Regions from separate parts of the Fischerella sp. genome, predicted to be linked through region 2. Evidence: predicted binding sites of a transcription regulator. Region 2 holds the regulator's gene; each other region holds the start of a gene.

Region 1 (7,844 bases), on a different contig from region 2:
ACAAGTCCGGCAAAGTGAGCTGAAACCGTGTTGGTGTTTGCTTGCACTACCAGCATATCTAGACCACTAATGATTCGGTTGGGGTCAAATAATTGTGTAGTAATAGCTTGGGGGGATATAGACCTAGCTACCAGGGTACCAACGATCGCCTGTGCTCCTAAAAGAGTCAACAGTATACCGATTAAATTCACCATCAACCCTAGTCGCAGGACTTGGACTGTTTCCAATTTGCTGGGGTGGTTGATGGGATTGGGGGATAAAAGTTTTCTACCAATTTGCGTGTAGCGAAAAGCTAAATAAATGCCCCCACCCAAGGTCACTAATCCACAAACTGCTAAAAACACACCCAATCCACTGCCTGGGTTATTACTGGGGCTACCAGGTCTTTGGCTAAAGATACTATATACCAGCACAATGATTGCAGAAACGACGCCTAGTACTAATTGAATCCAGAAGCTGATCCAACCAGTGAGGCGAAATATTTTGGCAATTTCTTGACGTCGAGAGGAAGATGATTGAGAGTCTACTGGCATACCGATCACCTATGTGCTGAGCACTTGATTAAATTTACTATGACACTTACCAGATTCCGTTTGGATATTTCATGTATGGAAATTCAGTACATTATGCTGCCTGCAATGTGTCAACAGACTCAGGGGCTGGAAAAAAGATATCGTATTTGTCTTCATTTTTGAAGATTTGCACTGGTAAAATTGCTGTAAAAAAAGTGTTTATTAAGTTTTAAAGAAAAAGTTGCATTTTACCTTTAAAATTGCTAAAGCAATATTTTATGCTTAAGCAAGTCCTCACACGCTCGGCATCACTTGACACAAAGATAGCGGCTTGGTCGTTATCTGTTTGCTCCTCACCGCACTGCCTAGAGCTTGGGGTAGGAGTGCATGTTTTTGCATTTCCAAAGCTGGCGCATTGATGAGGCGCTGTCACCAGAATTCACTTCCGGTGCTTGAAGCGTCATCCCACGACTAAAGAGCTTGGGTTTTTGTTTATTGCTTGCGCTTTGCCAATCCAGCCTAAGTAGCGTTATATACTTACCCGAATAGGGGGTAGCACTATATACTCACTAAAGGGATTGTAGGCTCAACCTTAGGGCATTTTTTAGCCATTCTTCACCAACCATGAAACTTGAGGATATATATCAATTCTTTGAGAATCCTCCGCCAACTTACCTTTGTCAAGAACTAGCAGTTTGTTATATTTTGTATGTTTTGTTACAAGGGGAGTCTTACGGAACCGAGTTAATCCAACGTCTGGAAACTGAATACCCTACTTATCGGCTTTCGGATACTGTACTTTACAGTGCGATTAAGTTTCTTGAAGACTATAAGGCAATTACAGGGTATTGGAAGAAACTCGAAGGACGCGGACGTCCCCGGCGGATGTACCAAGTTTCTTCAGAGTGGACTTCACAAGCGCAGGATTTAGCCCGTCTGTGGCAGCAGTATATAAATAGGAGGATAAATTAACGAATAATTGATAATGAATAAGTCCCCTCCAATGAAAAAGTAACAACTTAGTTTATGGATACTGCCATTCTGCCATCCACGTTGCTGCTGACTTTGTTATTATCGGTTGGGCTATTTTTCTTTATTCGTGCCTCTACTAAAGACCGTACAGAAATAGCACAACTGGTATCTGAGCAAGACGAAGCTACTTTAATGCCTCAATTAAAGGAGTATTTTCGAGCACGGTCTTACCGAGTGGCAGCGGTAGACCCAGAACAAAATCAAGTGACGTTTGAAGGTTATGTTCGCCCCAGCAGGTTTCTAGCTGCATTTTTGACACTCATCACAGCTGCTGGTATGCTTTGTTTAGCATTGGTTTTGTCACAGCTTTTTCCTAGCCTAAGCACCTTATTTGTAGGGATGGTACTGCTATCACCTTTAAGTGGAGTTTTCTATTGGAAAAAAACCGGAAAACTTGAGAAGGTGTTGCTAAAGGTAGAAGCAACCAAGAGCGAATCACACTCCCCAAGTCAAATTACTGCGATCGCCCATCGTGATGAGCTAATTGAGTTACAGAGGGCATTAAACCTGAAGCTTCGCGAATAATCCCCAGGCATGATGACCATCTCCAAATAAGCAGAACCAGAATTTTTACCACCTATCCAGAAAATGAACCTTAGGAAGAAGGGATAACGACTCCTAATTTTTCGCTATTCTCCACAACAATGCAAATCGCAGTGGAGAAAAAGTTATTTTTTTTGACAGAGCGGTTTGGCAATTTTACAAAGATTTTTGGTTTGCTATCCTACCGGAGAATTAATTTCTAAGCACGGCTCACATTAAGTGAACGTTTGACTTAGAAATGAGTCGCTTTATCCCTACTTCCTTGTACATCTTCGCAATATTAACCAAATCCTAATCGGATTTGATTGGCACTTCCAGACCGCTAGCCTACTGGCAAATGAGCTGAAAACGAAAAAATAATTAAATTTTTGAATATCTTTAGCACTTTGCCAGTTAATAATTGTCAAAAGCCAGACTCACTATCTCACAGTTCGCCATTGGATGGTTCACCGAGTCGCCAAAACTGCCGGCTCTGGGCCTGTAGGTTCTAATGTTCTCAGACTGGGAAATAAGAAATGGTTCTCTTCCACGTATTGAGCACCAAATAGCCCCTTTTCAGCCCAAAAATATCTATCTGTGGTGTGTTCGTTGCGCTTTACGAGTAACAAAGCGGGTGGCAAGATTCCTTCAGCTTGAATAAATTTTCTGGCTGCTGTCACAGGTTTCTCTTCGCCGCTTTCAATGCTATATTGGGGCACATGCTCTAAAATACGCCGTCCTTCCTGGCGACGACGGCTTTTCCGCTTTCGTCTCCTTGCCAACCTATTTTCCTCCTCTGTTAAGGCTACAGATTGTAGTGATAGCTACAAAATCCGTCGTAATTATAAAAGTTCTAGTTCAAAAGATCAACAGTTTTTAAACTTTTGATACAAAAATCATAATTTCTTTTAACCTATATAAATAATTATCTTGTTAATTTTGAAATTTGTATACTAGTTACGGATAAAAGAGGGATGGCAAATGGGGAATAAAAATTATTTTACTTCTGCTTCCTGTCTCCTTCTCTAGATCGACGCATTAATTGCAAAATTTAGTTAAACTTTGTTACATATAAAATTCACGTATTTTGTGCTTGTATTGGCTTTCATCTTAATCTTGAACCAGAGCTGAAACAATGTTAATGTCTGCCAGTTCAGAATTTGTTGCTCTATGTCGAGAGCAAATGATGCTGTTAGTCCAAGGGCTGGGAGCATCTTTGAGTGTTGTATATTTAACACAAGAATTGGTAGAGGCTCCGGCAAATGAGGCGAAACTAATTCCGCTGGTGGTTTATCCAGAAACAGCAGCAGGATTGTTAAGTACAAATGCTTTAGCGTTGCCAAAACTTAACCAGAAATTTTTGACAGCAGCAGAAGAATTTCCTACTCCACCAAATAAGTCTGGAACAGAAAATACAACTGAACCGCATTCACAACAGGAATACCTTCTCGGTGGCGACCAAATTGTTTTACCTCTTATCTATGAAAATATGATGATGGGGTTGCTAGTGACAGCTAGACAAGACAGGGCATGGAATGAACAAGAGCGAACTCAAGTAGAACATATTGCCCAAACGCTGACAATAGCTTGCATTTTAGATCAGCGTCGCACCTGGCTAGAGGTACAGTTGCATCAACAACAAATTCTGCAAGAGAAGCAGCAAGATTTGTTAGATAGTCTATTGCATCAATTTCGCAATCCATTAACAGCATTGCGGACTTTTGGTAAACTCCTGATGAAGCGACTGCGGCCGGGAGATACTAACCGCGAAGTAGCAGAAAGTATTGTTCGAGAAAGCGATCGCCTGCAAGAATTATTGAAAAATTTTGATGAAGTCATTGACTTCCAACCAGAAGATTTAGCCTCCCTGAAACTACCACAAGAAAACGAAGTATTTGTAGAAGCAACTGTAGAAAAAGACTCCAAACCAATACTGTTATTGCCAGGAACGGGTGAGAAAGAAGCTGATTGCTATCTAGTCGATGTATTGCAACCCTTATTAGTTTCTGCACAAGCAATAGCCCAAGAGCGAAATCTAGAACTGATAGGTGAAATTCCACCACATTTGCCGTTAGTACGCGCCAACTTCAAGGCATTAACAGAAGTGTTTAGCAATATTATTGATAATGCTCTGAAATACACTCCTGCGGGCGGTAAGATATTGATTCAAGCAGGGCAACAAAAAGATAATTTTCAAGGAGTAGCGATTACTGATACAGGCCCTGGAATTCCACCCCAAGATTTAGAACATCTGGGTGAACGACGTTACCGGGGTGTACAAGCTCAAACTGAAATTCCCGGTACAGGATTGGGAATATCTATAGCTAAACAGCTAATAGAGCAAATGCAGGGAGAAATTGAAGTTTTCAGCCCTGCTTTAAACTCAAAAATTACATCACCTCAAGTACCAGGAACTACTTTTATTGTTTGGTTGCCAATTGCTAAGGGTTAGTGGTTAGTGGATAGTGGTTAGTGGTTAGTTGTCCTACTAACTACTAACTACCAACTACTAACCAACAACTATTTGAGTGAAACCTGGAAGTTTTGACCAATGGTCATTTGTAGGTCTGTATCTGGGTCAATGGCGATTAAGTCAACACTCTTCTTACCAAAGAACAGACCAATCAAGCTACCGATCGCAGCACCACCCAAGACTTCTTCTGTAGCAACAGCGCGATCGCCTGTAACCGCAGCCACCGCTGCTGCTGCACCTGCGCCTAATACAGTATTCTTGACAATTGCCCCCGTACTAGTACCCTTTTTAATAGTTTCGGTTTTGCTAATTACTTGCGAAGCAGCGTTGATTTGATACTCTTGACCATTGGTCAAAATCAGTTTTTCTGCAACGAATTGAGAACCACCTTTAGCTGGTTTGAGTTTACCCACAACCTGACTACCAGCGGGAATGACTACATTTCCCGTATCTGTAATTACATTTTGCGAGACTGCAAGTGTTAAAGGTGCTGTTTCATCTTTGGTGACAAGAATTTTTTCTGCCTTGTCGTACTTCACAGGAATAACGGTTCCTTGAGGAATGGTAATAGCAACAGGGATAGGTTCACCAACTTTGGCGATGTAGGGTGAATTAATAGCTGAGGCTTGATTGTTACTAACCAAAGCTTGGTAGATAAAAGCCGCTACCTGTGCCCGTGTTGCAGTTGCTTTTGGATTCAGGAATTTAACATTGGGATAATTAACAACAATTTCCTTTTCAGTTGCAGCTGCAATTGGTGTTCGGGCATAACTAGAGATATTTACAGAGTCGCTATAGTATTGCAGAGTGCTGTCAGGTTGACCACTTGCACTATATTCCAAACCATTAGCAAGGGAAACTAAAACTTGTTCGCGAGGAATATTTTGATTAGGTTCAAAGCGATTGCCAGGATATCCTGCTAGGAAACCTGTGGTGTATGCTTGCTGAATAGCGGTGTATGCCCAATAATTACTTGGCACATCGTAAAATCCAACTGCCTGCCGCTTTGGTGATTTATTAAATGCTTTGCGAATCATGGCAGCAAATTGAGCGCGTGTGACTGCTTCTTCGGGACGGAAGCTACCATCTGGAAATCCAGCTATAATGCCACGCTGTGAAAGTTCTTGAATAAATTGTGCTGCCCAATAGTTAGATGAAACATCATAAAAAGTAGTTTGGGCGAAAGAAGGTGCAGGTGTAACTAGAGGCGCGATCGCACCTGCTGTAATGCCCAATGCCATGAATGCAGCACAACCAGATTGCCAACGGATTTGATTAAACATTGATTTATCCCTCTCAATTTTTCGTGTTTTTCTATTAGTTAATAAGAGTTTTTTTGAATGTAAAATGTTCCAAAAAGATTGAAATTTAGATGTTTTCGATGATGCATTTATACTGCAAAATGGGATTATTTGGCTAAATAAGGATTAGCCAAATAATCAATTTTTCCCTTTTGTTTACCTAGACGCAACATCTAAAAAATAGTTGCTGAAAAAAAACAAATATTTACGTATTTACTAAAAAACCAGTATTTAAGTACTCCAAAGCCGCCTCAGTATAAATCAGCGCCTGGGACAATACAATATTGTTGGAATCTCCCTTTTTATCTAGGTTATCGTGCTGTTCCAGTGGCTCACCAACAAAGAGACACTGCAACATTTAGAGTCAGTTATGCTGTAATTGAGGATACTTGCTGCTTGACGGTGGCGCGACAAGATTTTGGCCAATAAAATGAAGCGATCGCCCACGTTAATTGGAGAGCGATCGCTTATATATATGTCGTTCTATTTATTTAAAAATAGAGGAGGGGTTCCCTTTCTAGAAGCCCCTCAAAAAATGGCAATGGTGCTGTGAAATAATAAAAGTCACGATTTAAATTCAATTTAGCCTAGAAGCGGTTTACAACCAAATTAGAGTCCAGAGTCACATCCAAATCTGTTTGAGGATTAATCACAACAACTTCCACTTCTTTTTTCCGAAGCAAGACACTTGCTAAAGCACCAGCAGCAGCACCGCCTATAGGTTCTAGGGCTTCAATTTTTTTGTTACCTGTAATCAAAGAAATTACAGTAGCAGCACCCGCACCAATAGCTGCATCTGTTAAGATTGTGCCAGTGCTGGCTCCTTTCTTGATAGTTTCTTTTGTGGTAACTACCTGAGAAACCCCATTAATAGGCTGGCGTCTATTTTTGCTAAAAACTAATTCTTCCGCTACAAACTGAGAACCTTTTTCACCATTTTGGTCTGTTGCAGGTCTTAATTTACCTTCAATTTTAGTTCCTGCGGGAATCAACACATTTCCGCTCGAGTCTACAATATTCTGTGCAACCTCCAATGTTAGGGATGTAGTTTCTTCAGGAGTAACAATAACTTTCTCTTTTTCGTAAGTAACAGGAATTGTCACTCCCGCAGGGATTGAAACTGTTCTTGATTGGCTGATTGGTCGATTTGGTTGACCAGTAAAAATTGCTGGTCTTTGTGCAGTCGCAGCAGGAGCAAACATAGGCACAATGGCACTAGTTGACATTACCATTGCCAAGAATGCAGTTGTTCCAGATTTCCAACTAAGCAAGCTAGTCATAAGAACCCTTTTGTTTCTTTGTAAAGTATGATGACGTGGTGTCACAGAAGATTGTTTCAGATTTTTCTACCTGTCCATCGGCGTATTCCCAGGGTTAAAGTCTGTCTGTGACAGGAAGTATATGCAGTTGTGATTCAAGTTTTTTATACTGGTAAATACCGAATTTATCTTAAGATGTGGTTGCTATCCTCTTCTCTAACTTGATCTAAAGCGTCAAGTAAAATTAGTATTTCACTCGCGATCGTGACCAATCATTCTGAGCAGGGTACAAGAAAGCAGATTTATCCGTGGAATTAATCGACAATCGAAAATCCAAAATTCCCAAGCCCCCGGACTCGTCTGTGGGACACCACTCTATGTGGCGAACCTGCGTCGCCACATAGAGTACCTCGTCAAGCCAAAATCCAAAATCCAAAATTGTTTGATGAAACTTAATTTTTGGCGTTGCTGAATCAAGATATGAATTTACAATTCACAGGTATGTAGAGACGTAGCATTGCTACGTCTCTACAATGATTTGGCATCGAACTACAAAAATGTATGCACACATAATTCATGACCAAATTCAGCAACGCCTAATTTTTAATCCCAGTTTCATCTTGCTTTAACAAGGAGAAAGCGGGGGAATGTTGCCAAAGTTTAATTTTTTCATTTTAAGGGCAAAACTGCGATCACCCACTTTCACCCACCAGACTTAACCAATAAATTTCCTGACTACCCCCTT
Region 2 (7,844 bases):
AGCAACGTGAGTGCTAAACGTTTACCACAAACTACTGCCCATGTCCGGATTATCCGTCAATCCTGGCAATACGGCTTACTTGAAGGTGAAGTAAGAGCAGGAGATTTTGAGTGGCAATTCCAATGGCACTTTCGCCGGGGAGAGTTGTCTGTGAAACCATCTCAAGGTCGTGCCTTAATTAAAGAACCCCTTGGTCGCTTTTTGGAGCAACGAGATTACCAGCTCGAGCCAGGAGGAGACTATGCTTTTACAATTCGCGCGGAACTATAAAATTATGAATTATGAATTATGAATGATAAAAAAATTTCATAATTCATAATTCATAATTCATCATTCATTTTGCTGATTCTGTAAGGCGATTGAGATATCTTTCAATCAGAAGAATAGCAACAATGTCATCTATTGGTCGTGGAGGTGTTCGCATACCTTGTGGTAAAAGTTTCATGATTCCTTTGGGGGGGTACATTTGCCAATAGCGATCGCGTGCTTCTAAGCTGGTGTAGCGTTCATCGACCAACATGATATTCAACTGATCTGATAGTTCTTGTTGCAATTGCTGTTTCCAGCGCTTGGCTGTGGTTTGATCCCCCATGACCATCAAGGAGATAGGAAATTTTTGCCGCAGTGTTTTAATAGTGGCGATCGCTTCACCTGATGGTACAACCTCGTGGTAATGCAGTTTTCGGTCTAGTCCCATGACCGCTAGACCACACTTATCTTTACCCGGATCGAAGCCCAAAATCACTGGTTGAGTTGGTGTAAATTCACTAGTATTCATATCAAAGTAATATTAAACGTTTCTAATATTAGGAATTGTTAGTGGTTAGTGGTTAGTGGTTAGTGGATAGTAGATAGTGGTTAGTGGATAGTAGGTAGTAATCAACTACTAACTATTAACTACTAACTACTAACAATATCTTCACTATTTTAAGTACTAAAAATCACTTGTCCATTTTGAATTGCTAGCAATCTAACTTTTAATGGCCCAGCAGTATAAGTGTCTTGTGCTGCAATTGCTTTGATATCTAGTCGTTGGTCTGATTGCCGTAACTGAGCAATAAAGCGGATAAAGGTACCATCTATTTGAATATCTTCTAAAATTCCAGCATTGCGCGCACGAAATTGCGAGGCAGAAATTAACAATTCTAACCGCTGTCGCAGTTGATAAGATGTCATGTTTTTGGGATCGGCCGTAGTTGCAGCCAGCACTTCACCTCCCGAAAAAACGACTTGATTTAGTGATGCATCGGCGAAAAATTCTATCGGCTTTTCCCCTCTCACATAATTGCCTGCACAGAAAATTCGCACTACATATTCTCGACCGTCTTTAATTTGCTTGCTTAATTGCTCAATTTGTTCCTCGGTAACACGCAGTACCTGCACATTTGGGGGAGGATTGATCCCAGGCTCGGTTAATTCGATGCTGGCACTTTTGTTGGCTTCTTGCAATAACTGGATAACTGCCTGACGAGCAGCAGAAGGCTGTTGGACGCGAACTACACCACCAGCAAGAACTTGACCGCGGGCTAATGCTAGTTTCCCCAGGCGTAAGTCACGAAAAGATTGGTAATATTTCTCCAGCCTTGCGACTTCCTGTTCGAGATAATTCTGTTGTTTTTCTAATTCTTTCAGGCGAGTTTCTCGTTGGGCAATTATTTGCTCTCGCGCTGCGATTTCAACATTGCGCTGTTGCATCAGGCGATCCAGGTCGGCGATTTTGAAATCGCGCTGTTCAATAGCTTCCTGGCGCTTGGCAAGTTCGCGATCGCGTTTGTCAATGGCCGCTTGGGCTTCGGCAATTGCTTGTTTAGCTTCTTCGTAAAGTCTTTGGCGTTCTGCCCGGAGTCCTTTAATTTCGGCTAGTTGCTTGTTTCTCTCTTGATAAACGTTTTGCAACTGAGCCATAGCTTGCTGGTACTGAGTTGCTACTTGATCTAGCTGTTTTTGGGTACGTTGGAGTTGGGCTTGGGTTCGCGCTTTTTGGTCAATAGTGCGGTTGAGTTGGGTTTGTGTTTGCTGTTGCTTGGCATTAGCGGCTTGTAAGGATTTATTAATTTCCTGCAAGTCTTGTTGAGCTTTTGTTTGTTCTTTTCTGGCTTGGTCTAACTCTTGTTTTGTTGTATCAAGTTGTTGAGTTGTATTCTCTAACTGTACGCGCTTACGCCTAAGGTCTTTTTGAATGTCCTCTAGTTCAAATACGCCTTTACGCAAGCCTTCATCGGCTAAAAATAAAATTCCCAGGGTTGATGCTGAAATGCCCAATCCTGTCAAAATCGTTACTAATACAGCCGTGTTTTTTGGTCGTAGGTTAAATAGTGAGAGCCGTTTCTTGCCAACCCGCGTGCCTATGCGATCGCCCACGGTGGCAATAACGCCTCCTAAAATTAAAATTGCAATGATGAGGATGTACCCGGTGGCCATCTTTAATATTTACCGAAGAAATCCTTCCAGATACAGCCTACTACTTTCAGGCGTTTTGTGTGGGGGATCGGAAGACTTCTTGCAGAAGTCGGGAAAAAGTTAATTTATCAGGGCAAGGGGCAAGGGGCAAGGGGCATAAAAATTATGAATTATGAATTATGAATTATGAAATTTTCAGCATTCAGCATTCATCATTTTCACCTATTCCCAATGCCCAATCCCTAGTCCCTAGTCCCTAATCCCCAATCCCCAAGTGCTTTTAAGTGAATTGCCGACTTAAGGTAACAGGCTTATGAACAGTGATTTTTTTCTTGTGTATGGAAATCAACTTCTTTTCGCGCAAATCGCCTAGTAACCTGGTGACGGTGACGCGAGTAGAACCAATTGCTTCAGCGATCGCCTGATGAGATAGCTTGAGGTCAATTGTGATTCCATCTGCACAAGGAACACCAAAATCCCGACAGAGAATTAATAGAAAACTGATCAACCTCGAACCCATATCACGGTGAGCAAGTGTTTCAATCATCATCTCTGTCTGGAGAATCCGCGAAGACAAGCCTCGCAACATTAACATCGACAATTCTGGGTTGTCTTTGAGTGCTTGTTCCACCTGTTCAATTGGAGCTGATAACAATTCTACAGGTGTAAAAGCAACTGCATGATAAAAGCGATCGGACTTGTTTCCCGTTAGTAGGGACAAAACCCCAAAAACGCTATTTTCCCGCAGTAGCGCTACGGTAATTTCTTCTCCTGCCTCGTACACCCTGGATAGTTTCACTGCACCTTTTAAAAGAAAATAAACTCGTTCTGCAGGATCGCCGGGGAAAAAGATCGTTTTGTTGCGTTCAAACGTTTCCACAACTGGCGGAAACGCTCCAGTCGCCATCTGACGAAAAACATTTGCTAGGGCTTTATCTTGTGTCACGATCATCTCCCTTCCCCTACCCAATGCCGGAAAAAACTAAATATAGATTACCTAAGAATACACCCGAAAAATCAAGAAAACATTGTTAACCTTTCTGTTCTTTCCTATACTTAACCTCTTTGCCTCTTAAATGTTTGTCCAACATGATACAAAATTTATCCTACTGGGATCTAGTACTTTGTATTAGGTACTTTCAAAATTGTAGACAATAAGTTTTTTAAGAAAAAAGAAAGATTCATTGAGATTCTCTTAAAGTTTTAGTGCAGATTTTGTGGCAGCAAACAGCCTTGTCAATAATCATAAAACATCATGTGAGCATATCAACCAAGAAGCACAAAGCAGGCTTAGGTGAATTTGTGCATCCTAATATATTTTTTAAAAAAATAATTAAATGTAGTTTATACCAAACTTGTGACAGATTTTTATAAAACTCTCATTGCAACAGTTGCTGGAATATAGGTAAGAAAAGTAAGCACAATGGGTTTTGCCGAGTATCTTGAGGTTGTTTACCATAACCAGTAAAGGTCTTAATCTTTTATAACCTCACCTCTTCTCAAGTTGAAAGTGTCAAATTTGTAAATCGTGTCCAAAACAAAGACAAACTAGACTCAGATTCTAGTATGCTCCTAATGAAACATCGCACTAACAATTTATATGCTGGATTTAACTGGAAAAAATGCCTTGGTTACTGGCATTGCTAATAACCGCTCGATTGCCTGGGGTATTGCCCAACAACTGCACAAAGCCGGTGCTAACCTCGGCATTACCTATTTACCAGATGAAAAAGGCAAAATGGAGAAAAAGGTCGCAGAACTGGTAGAACCCCTCAACCCTAGCCTGTTTCTGCCCTGTAACGTCCAAAATGACGAGCAGGTTAAGTCTGCTTTTGAGACAATCCGCGATAAGTGGGGCAAGTTAGACATCCTCATCCATTGCCTTGCTTTTGCCAACAAAGACGATCTGAGTGGGGACTTTAGCCAAACCTCCCGTGAGGGTTTCCATACAGCTTTAGAAGTCAGCACTTACTCCTTGGCGCAGCTGGCGGGTGCAGCTAAACCTTTGATGACACAAGGAGCAAGCATAGTCACTCTCACTTATTTGGGTGCTGTCAGAGCAATTCCCAACTATAACGTCATGGGAGTTGCCAAAGCTGGGCTGGAGGCTAGCGTACGTTACCTGGCTGCGGAACTAGGCCCCTCAAATATCCGGGTGAATGCCATTTCCGCAGGGCCGATCCGCACTTTAGCTTCAAGTGCCGTTGGAGGTATTCTAGATATGATTCATCATGTGGAGAAAGTAGCTCCTTTGCGACGTACTGTGACTCAAACAGAGGTGGGTAACGCAGCAGCTTTCTTGTGTAGCGACTTGGCAAGCGGAATTACAGGGCAAGTCCTGTATGTAGACTCAGGATATGAAATCATGGGAATGTAAGGGGGACTGGGGATTAGGGACTGGGGACTAGGGACTAGGAAATTATTTTCAATACCCACTACCCAATACTCCATCCCTAAACCCCAATACCCAATACCCAATCCCCAATACCTAATCCCTAATACCTATGCAAATAAGCGATCGCCAAACTCTTTCTTCATCCAACAATCAGTCCACCAAAACCCCGCGTATTGCCTCTTTACGCCGCACTACGGGGGAAACGGATGTACAAGTCACGATTAATCTCGATGGTACAGGGGTTTGCAATGCAGCTACTGGCATTCCGTTTTTAGATCACATGCTGCATCAAATAGCATCTCATGGGTTAATTGACTTGGATATCCAAGCTACGGGAGACTTACATATTGATGACCACCACACTAACGAAGATGTAGGTATTACCCTCGGACAAGTTATTAGCCAAGCACTGGGCGATCGCAAAGGTATTGTCCGCTTTGGTAATTTCCTCGCACCTCTGGATGAGGCATTAATTCAAGTGGCGTTGGACTTTTCTGGACGTCCCCATCTCAGCTACGGCTTGCAAATTCCCACCCAGCGGGTGGGAAGCTATGATACGCAACTAGTACGCGAATTTTTTGTAGCGCTAGCGAATAATAGCCAAATGACGCTGCACATTCGCCAGTTAGATGGCATCAATTCCCATCACATCATTGAGGCGACGTTTAAGGCGTTTGCAAGGGCAATGCGAATGGCGGTGGAGATCGATCCCCGGCGTGCAGGGACGATCCCCAGTTCTAAGGGGGTGTTGTAGAAAAAATTTGCGTAAAAGAGGGGGGAGTTGAAACGCAAAGGCTCGCAGAGGTAAGCGCAGAGGCTCGCAGAGTTTTGAACTGAGAGTTTCGCTAGGAGCTTGTGTAATGTTGCGCTTGGTGAAGTTGTACACTGGTGTGCATCGTCACTCTATAGTGTATACGTAAAGGGGCGATCGCTTCAATTTAGGTAATGCAACTTTGTTACATACAATTTCGTATCCAGATTTTGTATGTGTACGCAATGGGATATTAAAGCCTCAAATATTCTTTATTGTTGCAAAGGACTTATTGCCTCTCCTGCTTTTTTATAAGGTTCGTTAACTGCTTCTGGAGTGCTATCAATTCCTTGGGTTTCTCCTATAAGATTGTTATCTTAGTCTATCAATCGATATTTTTGTAGTTCGCGCATCATCACAAGTGTTTTTTGATATGCTTCCATCCTTCCTTGTTGTTTAAATAACTCCGCAGCTTTTTGCAAGTCTGCTTTTCCTCCTTGCTTATCTTTTAATTCCAAACGGGCAATACCCCGGTAAATATAGGAATCAGCATTGTTGGGATTAATTCGTAATACTTCGTTAAAATCAGCAATTGCCGATTGATAATTTTGCAATTGGAAGTAAGCATAAGCGCGATTATAGCGGGCGTTAGTCCCGATGGAAATAATCCGCAGTGCTTGACTGAAATCCTCGATACTTCCTTGTTTGTCACCCAATTTAAAGCGAGCTATACCTCTATCATTGTAAGCTTCAGCATATTGTGGATTAACCTCAATTGCTTTACTATAATCTGCGATCGCTCCTTTTAAATCACCTTTAATCTCCTTTTGCCCACCCTGAATATAATACTCATCACCTTTAGGTGATGTAGCAACGGTTGCAGGTAAAGAAATACGCAGGTCAATTCCAACAGTTTTTGACTGTTGCACAAAAGTATTAATCGGTACAGCAAAATTTCGGGTGGTTTTGAGTACGGCAACATTGGGATTTTCTGAGGCTTCCTCTGCTGTGTCACTATCAGCGTGAATGGCGATTAAGTCACCGTTTTCGTTCAATACTGGACTACCATTCATTCCTGCTAATGTTTGATTGTCGTACATTAACGCATAACCATTCTGCAATGATTTTGAGGCATTGGAAGCATTAGCAGTTGTTTTTCCTGGTGCAAAATGTTCTACGCTTTTTTTGGTTGTACTTGTTGTTTTGGAAAACCCAAAAACGTAAACTTTATCGTTACTTTTGATGGTATCGGAGTTTCCTAGCTTGGCTACTCTATAAGTTTTATTGCTCACAAATTTAGCTACTGCTAAATCTATATTATCCGGAAGTCGCTTAATATCCTTTGCTTCATAAGATTTTCCATCAGAAGTAGTAATTTTATATTTGCCTGATTTTTCTCCTACAACATTAGCAGCAGTCAAGACAGTGTATGTATTTCCTTCCTGTTTGATAATTACACCACAACCATGACTGTTTTCACTATTAATTTGTACTGTGATAGAGCTAGCGTTATTACTGATGATACGAGGGTCGAGAGCAGCGATCGCTTTTTGTGTCTTTACTGGTGTAGGTATTGGGAAAAACCGATCAATATCCACAACTGCACTGAATATAATTGCAGTTGTCGTCAATCCGTAAAGCCATAATCGTAATTTCATGGAATTTTCACCTCACCCATCAGATATCGATTGCGTAATTCAATCGGCTACAGTTGATACTGTTTAATCAAAGCCAGCGTTTCCAAATACTCATTTTTTCTACCTGCTTGTTGGAATAACTCAGCAGCTTTTTGCAAATCAGCTTTAGCTCCTTTTCTGTCTCCTAATCCCAAGCGGGCAGCACCTCGTAGGTAATACGCTTCGCTATAGTTGGGATTAATTTTTAGCGCTTGAGTTAAGTCAGCTACTGCATCCTGATGTTCGTTTTGGAAAAAATGAGCTATACCCCTACTCAAATAGGCGTGAAACAGAGTGTCACCTTCATCCTCGTTCTCATTGACTAGCTCAATTACCTTAGTTAAATCAGCTACTGCTCCCGGCAAGTCTTCACGTAGTTGGGCACGAGCAATTCCCCGCGATAAATAGAATATATACGTATTGGGGCTAAGGCGAATCGCTTCACTGTAATCGCTAATTGCAGCCCGATAATCCTTGAGTTGTTGTCGCGCATGTCCTCGTAGTTGATAAGCAAAAGCATATTTAGGATTCAATCGAATCGCTTCACTGAAGTCATTAATTGCCCCTTGCAAATCACCTTGCTCACTCTTATTCAAGCCTCGGATATAGAAATCATCACCTT
Region 3 (7,844 bases), on a different contig from region 2:
TGTGTGTTCCCATTTTATATCTCTTTAAGCTCAAGCTAAAAGAATGACTATTTTTACGGTTAAGTATAAAGCTCTGCTTCATTAAAAAATTTACCTGCTTGGTCTTTGGCAGATAAGATTGGTTGTCCAGACAAATGCCAATCTATCGATAAATTGGGGTCATTCCAGAGGATGCACCGTTCATATTGAGGAGCATAATAGTCTGTAGTCTTATAGAGGACTTCAGCAAATTCTGAAAGGACAACAAAGCCATGAGCAAAGCCTGGCGGTATCCAAATTTGGCGTTTGTTTTCGGCGCTGAGTTCACAACCCATCCACTTACCAAAAGTTAAGGAACTTTTTCTAATATCTACGGCAACATCAAATATACTACCAATCACGACTCGGACTAGCTTGCCTTGTGGTTGTTGAATTTGGTAGTGTAAACCACGCAAGACGTTTTGTTTGGAGCAAGAATGGTTGTCTTGAACAAAGTTAATTAAATTACCAGTTATATCAGTAAACTTTTGATAATTGTAGCTTTCAAAGAAAAACCCGCGATCATCTTGGAAGACTTGAGGTTCAATGATGAGAACCTCAGGAATTTCAGTAGAAATAATCTTCATGCTGCTTGGGGATTTACTACTTTGTTAGTTTCTAAAATGACTAATTTGCTAGCAAAAACTAAACAATGAAAGCAATATTAATCATAAATTATTTTCTATGTTATTTTTAATTTAAATTGCAAGAATATGACGCAATGTTGGTATTGGCGATCGCTCCCTTTAGAAAAGCGTACTGGTTCTGATATTTTCGCCGCATTATTTGGTTACAACCACACATCTACAATTGCTACTCTACTAGAAAGCCCCTATCTAGCATCAACAAATAATTCTCAACTCGCTCGTTATTCTATCTGTGCAGGCGCTCCTCGGTATGTGGATGGACACCCCCAAATATGGACTCCACCACTAGGAAAAGTTCTTCCCTTTCTTGAACAGTTACTGGCAAGAAAAGAAAACACTCTCCCTCTCCCTCTCACCCCCTCCTCCTCTCTCCCTTTCACAGGCGGTTGGCTGGGTTGGTTGGGCTACGACATTGCCTGGGAAATTGAACAGCTACCTTACACAAAATCTGATTCCTTGCCATTTCCAGTAGCTTTTTGGTACGAACCAGAGTGTTTTGCGGTTTTGGATCGCTGGGAACAAGTTTTGTGGTTAGCTGCCAGTAGTACAAGTGGGTTGGATGAGTTAGAGAGGAAACTCGAACAGGGAGATGGGGAGATGAAGAAAATCCACCCCACCACCCCACCACCCCATCACCCCATCACAGTTACTCCCCATTTCCAAACTTCTCAAGAAGAATACGAAGCAACAGTCAACCTTGCAAAAAAATACATTCAGGCTGGAGACATTTTTCAGGCCAATCTCTCGCTGCGGTTTGAAGCACAAACAACCGCTTCTGGTTGGGAAATTTACCGTGTTTTGCAGCAGATCAATCCTTCTCCTTTTGCTTGCTATTTCCGAACACCTTGGGGAGAAGTTATTAGCTGTTCGCCAGAAAGATTGGTACAGTCACAAAGATGTAGAGACGCGAAATTTCGCGTCTCTACTAGACCGATCGCTGGGACGCGATCGCGTGCGATCGCGCCAGAAAAAGACCAACAACTCGCAGCAGATTTACTTAGCAACACCAAAGAACGTGCTGAACACATCATGCTCGTGGACTTAGAGCGCAACGATCTAGGGCGTGTATGTGAATGGGGAAGTGTGGAAGTTGATGAATTGCTGACGATTGAGCGATATAGTCACGTCATGCATCTTGTCAGCAATATCAAAGGTATCTTAAGAAGCGATCTTAGTACCATTGATTTAATTCGCGCCATGTTCCCCGGTGGCACAATCACAGGTTGCCCAAAAGTCCGTTGTATGGAAATCATTGAGGAACTAGAACCTGTACGGCGTAGCCTGTTCTATGGTTCCTGCGGCTATTTAGATTGGCGGGGTAACTTAGACTTAAATATCTTAATTCGCACCCTGCTATTAGCTCCCTCTCTACCGAAGGAGAGGGAGTGGGGATTAGGAGCGAGAGGGAAAGGGGGGGAAGTGTTAAAACAACTCCCCCACTCCTGCACTCCTGCACTCCTGCACTCCCCCACTCCCTCACTCAACACCGTCTGGGGACAAGTTGGAGCAGGAATTGTGGCAGACAGCGATCCCGAGCGAGAATGGCATGAATCTCTGCACAAAGCTCAGGCACAACTAAAAGCACTACTGGGGACTGGGGATTAGGGACTAGGGACTAGGGACTGGGGACTAGGTATTAGGAAATAAGAAGAATCTTCTCCCAATCCCCAATCACCAATCACCAATCCCCAATCACCAATCCCCAATCATCAATCCCCAATCCCCAATCACCAATACCCACCAAATTATTCCAACTCAGCAAACCTTGACTGTTGGCTCTTGATTATTAAGTATTAAGTATTAACTATGGACTTATGACGTAATAGCGAAATCTAATGATGCAACTGGGAACTGAAATAGGATCTATCTTGAGAATGGGGAACTCGGCGTTTCCTCCGAAGGATAACGGGTAATGGGGAATAGGCAAAGAGGGATGTTCTTACGCAAGAAGTCTACTATCTCTTTTATTTTTTCCCGTACTTTTTCCCCTTGACCCTTGCCCTAAGTCTATTGGTAAGCTGTTTGTGAATTTGTACAACAAACGGCGGCAATTATGGCAGCATGGGTAGAGGGGAAACAAGGAGAGAATAAAATCAACAAGAGGGGAGAATGGGGAAACTCTATTTCTGTGTCTCTAACTCTTAATGTCCCCTGTTGTTGCCCCAAATGGCAGTTGTAATTTAGTTAGGACGGCAATATGCCTTAGCTGCTGCCATTTTCGCTGTCTGTTGCCAATTACATCGACATCTTTACCAACGCTATTGTGCCAAAAGTTGGCTGATTTCGCATTTGGAGTAAATATTCCAGTTCAATGGAAGTATCACCCTCACCAATGTTGGCATTCAACTGCGAAAACATACTATCTATTCTTACCTTCAAGTATTAAATGAATCCAGAAAGCTCAGAAACTTACATAAATCATCCAACTTGGGGTTTGCTTTATAGGATCTGTATGGTGGATGAAAACCAAGAATTATTCACTACACTGTATGCTCAACGTCTATTTTTTTTGGTAACAACTGATGCTAAAGGTCTCAAGTTTCAGCCGATAGGACGTACTGAGGCGAGAATGTTACTAGAAAATCGCTTGCGTAATCTGCGTCGCAGTGGACAAGCTCAAGATTACGATCAATTGCAGAGTATTTTCCAACGCACATTCCAATGAGCAGTTCGATTAGCGAACGTATTGCCACCGTGCGCGCACACCTACCAGCTTCGGTTCGGTTAATAGCTGTCACTAAGCAAGTACCAACTGATGTGATTCGCGCTGCCTATGCAGCAGGAATTCGGGATTTTGGTGAAAATCGCATTCAAGAAGCGATTGGCAAGCAAGCAGAGTTACAAGACTTATCAGATATTACTTGGCACTTTATTGGACATTTGCAAAGCAATAAAGCCAAAAAGGCCTTAGAAAACTTTCAGTGGATTCACTCAATAGATAATTTGAAGCTTGCACAGCGCTTAGACCAATTGGCACAACAATTAGGAGTAAGTCCTTATGTGTGCTTGCAAGTAAAAATTCTCCCCGATCCCAGTAAATCGGGCTGGAGTGTACCTCAACTTTTAGCTGACCTACCAACACTTAATCAATGCAAAAATTTACAAATTCAAGGTTTGATGACAATTCCGCCCTTAGGGTTGAATGATGCGGAAATCCTTGATGTATTTAATCGTACGCACGAACTAGCACAAGAAATCCGCGAACAAAACTGGCCTCACATTCAAGTGCGGCATTTGTCAATGGGAATGTCTAGTGATTACCAACTGGCAGTACAAGCAGGTGCAACGATGGTGCGCTTGGGAACTATTTTGTTTGGAGAGCGTACCCCGTAAGCGATCGCACATTTGAGATCCTCGCACAAACGCACAGTATCGCAGAGAATAATTGTTGACCGTTGTAGAGATGCTCTATTTGAAGCATCTCTACATTTTTTTGAGTATTTAAACTTGGTTAGTAAGTGACAAGGAAAGGAGGACATGAGGTGATGGGCAAGGGGCAAGTGGCAAGGGGCATGGGGCATAGGGCAAAGATAACGTTAAATCCCAATTCACTTCGGCCCGATTCCCAATCCCCAATAAACTTTGGTTAAGAAAAGTATGCAAACGAAATTACTTTTTTCCTGCATGTAAAAAAAATTAGAAAACGCTGGTTGGCGAGCGTACAAAGGATTGAGGATTGACAAAGGCAAACACACAGAAAATATAATGTGTAGGCAACTTTGCATACAAAAATAGTTAGGCTATAATCTGGACTCATTATTGCGTGCAAGCTATGCATAGACGTTCTGGGGGGCGTCCGTTCATCAGCAAAAGCCGTAGTATATGCTACAAACAACTATAGAATTGCTAAACTGTCCGCCCTCTGTAGCGGCGTAACTCGGCTGCATCAATTGTTGCCATATCAATAAGGGTGATTTGCACCAGGAGCGTACACTATGAACAATATTTTCTCTAAACTGAGAGATTTTGTTGGTTTAAATGAGCAAGTAGAATACGAGTACTATGAAGAAGAACCTGATACAGAAAGCTACCAGAATCTTTATCAGGAACAAAATCAGCAACCAATACCCCCACAAGAACCTACCTCTGCAAATCGACGTTGGCGCGAACCAGTGCCTACAATGAATCCAGATGTAGCAACAGCTTCTTCAAAGACGATGAGCAATGTGATTGGTATGCCAGGTGCAATTAATGGTATTTCAGAAGTTTTAGTCCTAGAACCGCGTACATTTGAAGAAATGCCGCAAGCTATTCAAGCATTGCGAGAGCGGAAATCAATTGTATTAAATTTGACGATTATGGACCCAGATCAAGCGCAGCGAGCGGTTGATTTTGTTGCGGGTGGCACTTATGCTCTTGATGGACATCAAGAGCGCATTGGCGAAAGCATCTTTTTGTTTACACCCAGCTGTGTGCAAGTTAGCACTCAAGGCGGAGTTCTTCACGAAGTACCTCAACCACCAGTGCGTACCCCACGCCCTGCAACAACTCCAAATCCGACTTGGGGAAATGAACCTAATCGCATGGTGCAATGAACTAGAATTAGTCATGAGTCATGAGTCATTAGTTCAAAATCTAATGACCAATGATCCTTACGGGTTCACCAGTCGCTCATGGGGGAGACCCCCAAGACCGCGCTGGCTCACCAATGACCAATGACCATTGACCAATGACAATCAAATTTAGTTTAATTGGTGGCGGGGTAATGGGAGAAGCTTTATTATCCCGCCTTATTGCTCGTTCAATTTATCAACCATCAGAAGTGATGGTTAGTGAACCGCAGTCTGCACGTCAGGATTTTCTAGCGCATCAGTACAATGTGGCTGTGACAGCTGATAACTGCCTGGTTTTCAAACAAGCAACAGAAGTGGTGTGTTTGGCGGTTAAACCTCAGGTATTCAGTGCGATCGCCCAAGAGTTAGCAGATGTCATCGATAAAGGATATTCGCCGCTAGTAGTTTCTGTGTTGGCAGGTGTACCTCTAACTCATCTCGAAGCAGCTTTTCCCCAATTGCCAGTCATTCGCGCCATGCCCAATACACCCGCAACAGTAGGTGCAGGCATCACCGCCATCACCCCTGGCGCTTATACCCATGCCAATCATCTGGAAATAGCACGGCAGCTGTTTTCTGCGGTAGGGGAAGTAGTAGAAGTTCCCGAATCGCTGATGGATGCAGTCACTGGACTATCGGGTAGTGGCCCTGCTTACGTAGCGTTAATGGTAGAAGCACTTGCTGATGGCGGAGTTGCCGCAGGTTTATCCAGAGCGATCGCTTATCGACTAGCTTTACAAACCGTCTTGGGAACAGCGCAGTTATTGCACGACACCAAAATCCACCCAGCAGAACTCAAAGACCGCGTTACCAGTCCTGGCGGGACAACAATTGCTGGCATTGCCCAATTAGAACGCTCAGCATTTCGCTCAGCTTTAATTGAGGCAGTCAAAGCAGCTACGATTCGCTCCCAGGAATTGGGGAAGTGAGGGGAGTGGGAGATGGGGAGATGGGGTGATGGGGAGAGTGGGGGAATAACCACTAACCAATGTACAGACGTGCCATGGCACGTCTCTACAACCACTAACCACCAACAACCAACCACCAACCACCAACTATTTCCTAAGTAATGGTACAATTTATAATTTAGCTACTACCTATGAAGGTTTGATTTGTTGAGGTGATTCTGGATGAATCGCCATGAGAGATTGAAATAATATAGTAAACAGTCTGGTTGCAATTGTGATTGAGTGAATTATTCTGCCCTGTCTCCAGAAGTTGATCCCAGTTCTATATTTCCTTTTGAACTGGATAAATTCCAGCTAGATGCGATCGCTTCTCTAAATGCTGGAAGGTCTGTCGTTGTGTGTGCGCCCACGGGTTCGGGCAAAACGTTAGTGGGGGAATATGCCATCTATCGTGCTTTGGCGCGAGGAAAGCGAGTGTTTTATACTACCCCTCTAAAAGCACTTTCCAATCAAAAGCTACGCGACTTTCGCGAACAATTTGGTTTTGATTTCGTTGGATTGTTAACTGGAGATGCCAGCATCAACCGGGATGCGCCGATTGTAGTGATGACTACAGAAATTTTCCGGAACATGCTTTACGGCACACCCATTGGGCAGGTCGGTATCTCCTTAACAGATGTGGAGGCAGTGGTGCTAGATGAGTGCCACTACATGAACGATCGCCAACGGGGGACTGTTTGGGAAGAATCAATTATTTATTGTCCCCGTGAAGTTCAACTAGTAGCATTGTCGGCCACAGTTGCTAACAGCGAACAACTCACAGATTGGCTAAATCAAGTTCACGGCCCTACAGACTTGATTTATTCAGATTTTCGCCCTGTTCCCTTGGAATTCCATTTTGGCAATATCAAGGGAGTATTTCCGCTATTGAATGAGGACAATACTCAAATCAATCCCCGCCTACTCAAAAAGGGGAGAAGGAAAGAGTATGAAAAAGGCAAGGGCAATCGCAAACCAGAAGCCCCTAGCATAAATTTTATCCTCAGCCATCTCCAACAACGGGACATGCTACCGGCGATTTACTTTATTTTTAGCCGTCGGGGATGCGATAAAGCTGTGGCAGAAGTGGGCGATCTGTGGCTAGTCAATGAGCAAGAGGCACAGCAATTACGGCTGCAAATTGACGAATTTTTAACCCGCAACCCAGAAGCAGGGCGTTCTGGACATATTGCCCCTCTGTACCGAGGTATAGCCGCACACCATGCGGGGATTTTGCCCGCTTGGAAAGTTTTGGTAGAAGAACTATTTCAGCAGGGGCTGATTAAGGTAGTATTCGCAACTGAGACACTGGCAGCAGGAATTAATATGCCTGCTCGGACAACAGTCATTTCCAGTATTTCCAAGCGCACCGACACCGGACACCGCATGTTGACAGCTTCTGAGTTCCTACAAATGGCGGGTAGGGCTGGTCGTCGTGGTATGGATGAAGTGGGTCATGTGGTGACACTGCAAACTCCTTTTGAGGGAGCAGAACATGCAGCAGCTTTGGCAATCAAAAAACCAGACCCCTTGGTCAGCCATTTTACGCCTAGTTATGGCATGGTGTTAAACTTGTTGCAGATTCACACCTTAGAAGAAGCTAGAGAATTAGTAGAACGTAGCTTTGGGCAGTATTTGGCGAATTTGCACTTACGGCCAAGACAGCAGCATATTGCTGA

What was found. The regulator NtcA, encoded in region 2, controls nitrogen genes in cyanobacteria. The targets are predictions, from matches to a motif close to TNTGTANNNNNNNNTACANA.
Region 1: a site for NtcA is predicted at 2,878-2,897, ahead of HXY43_RS12555 (DUF3155 domain-containing protein). Genes of this name have one in related genera too.
Region 3: a site for NtcA is predicted at 4,478-4,497, ahead of HXY43_RS17755 (cell division protein SepF). Genes of this name have one in related genera too.

Annotation. Positions count from the first base shown of each region.
Region 1 covers NZ_JACAEU010000093.1:3,744-11,587, reverse strand. The annotation lists gene HXY43_RS12570 (DUF3611 family protein) at 1-533, opposite strand, end outside; gene HXY43_RS12565 (PadR family transcriptional regulator) at 1,137-1,484, shown strand; gene HXY43_RS12560 (cofactor assembly of complex C subunit B) at 1,539-2,069, shown strand; gene HXY43_RS12555 (DUF3155 domain-containing protein) at 2,534-2,848, opposite strand; gene HXY43_RS12550 (HAMP domain-containing sensor histidine kinase) at 3,202-4,518, shown strand; gene HXY43_RS12545 (S-layer homology domain-containing protein) at 4,587-5,822, opposite strand; gene HXY43_RS12540 (hypothetical protein) at 6,259-6,393, shown strand; gene HXY43_RS12535 (conjugal transfer protein TrbI) at 6,428-7,120, opposite strand; gene HXY43_RS12530 (hypothetical protein) at 7,344-7,499, opposite strand.
Region 2 covers NZ_JACAEU010000115.1:74,523-82,366, forward strand. The annotation lists gene HXY43_RS15680 (DUF3146 family protein) at 7-270, shown strand; gene HXY43_RS15685 (pre-16S rRNA-processing nuclease YqgF) at 335-778, opposite strand; gene HXY43_RS15690 (DUF3084 domain-containing protein) at 928-2,421, opposite strand; gene ntcA (global nitrogen regulator NtcA) at 2,681-3,352, opposite strand; gene fabI (enoyl-ACP reductase FabI) at 4,001-4,777, shown strand; gene hisB (imidazoleglycerol-phosphate dehydratase HisB) at 4,905-5,549, shown strand; gene HXY43_RS15710 (tetratricopeptide repeat-containing serine protease family protein) at 5,924-7,204, opposite strand; gene HXY43_RS15715 (tetratricopeptide repeat-containing serine protease family protein) at 7,252-7,844, opposite strand, start outside.
Region 3 covers NZ_JACAEU010000132.1:23,287-31,130, forward strand. The annotation lists gene rfbC (dTDP-4-dehydrorhamnose 3,5-epimerase) at 60-605, opposite strand; gene HXY43_RS17735 (anthranilate synthase component I) at 732-2,270, shown strand; gene HXY43_RS17740 (hypothetical protein) at 2,901-3,023, opposite strand; gene pipX (transcriptional coactivator PipX) at 3,052-3,330, shown strand; gene HXY43_RS17750 (YggS family pyridoxal phosphate-dependent enzyme) at 3,327-3,998, shown strand; gene HXY43_RS17755 (cell division protein SepF) at 4,601-5,200, shown strand; gene proC (pyrroline-5-carboxylate reductase) at 5,335-6,147, shown strand; gene HXY43_RS17765 (RNA helicase) at 6,409-7,844, shown strand, end outside.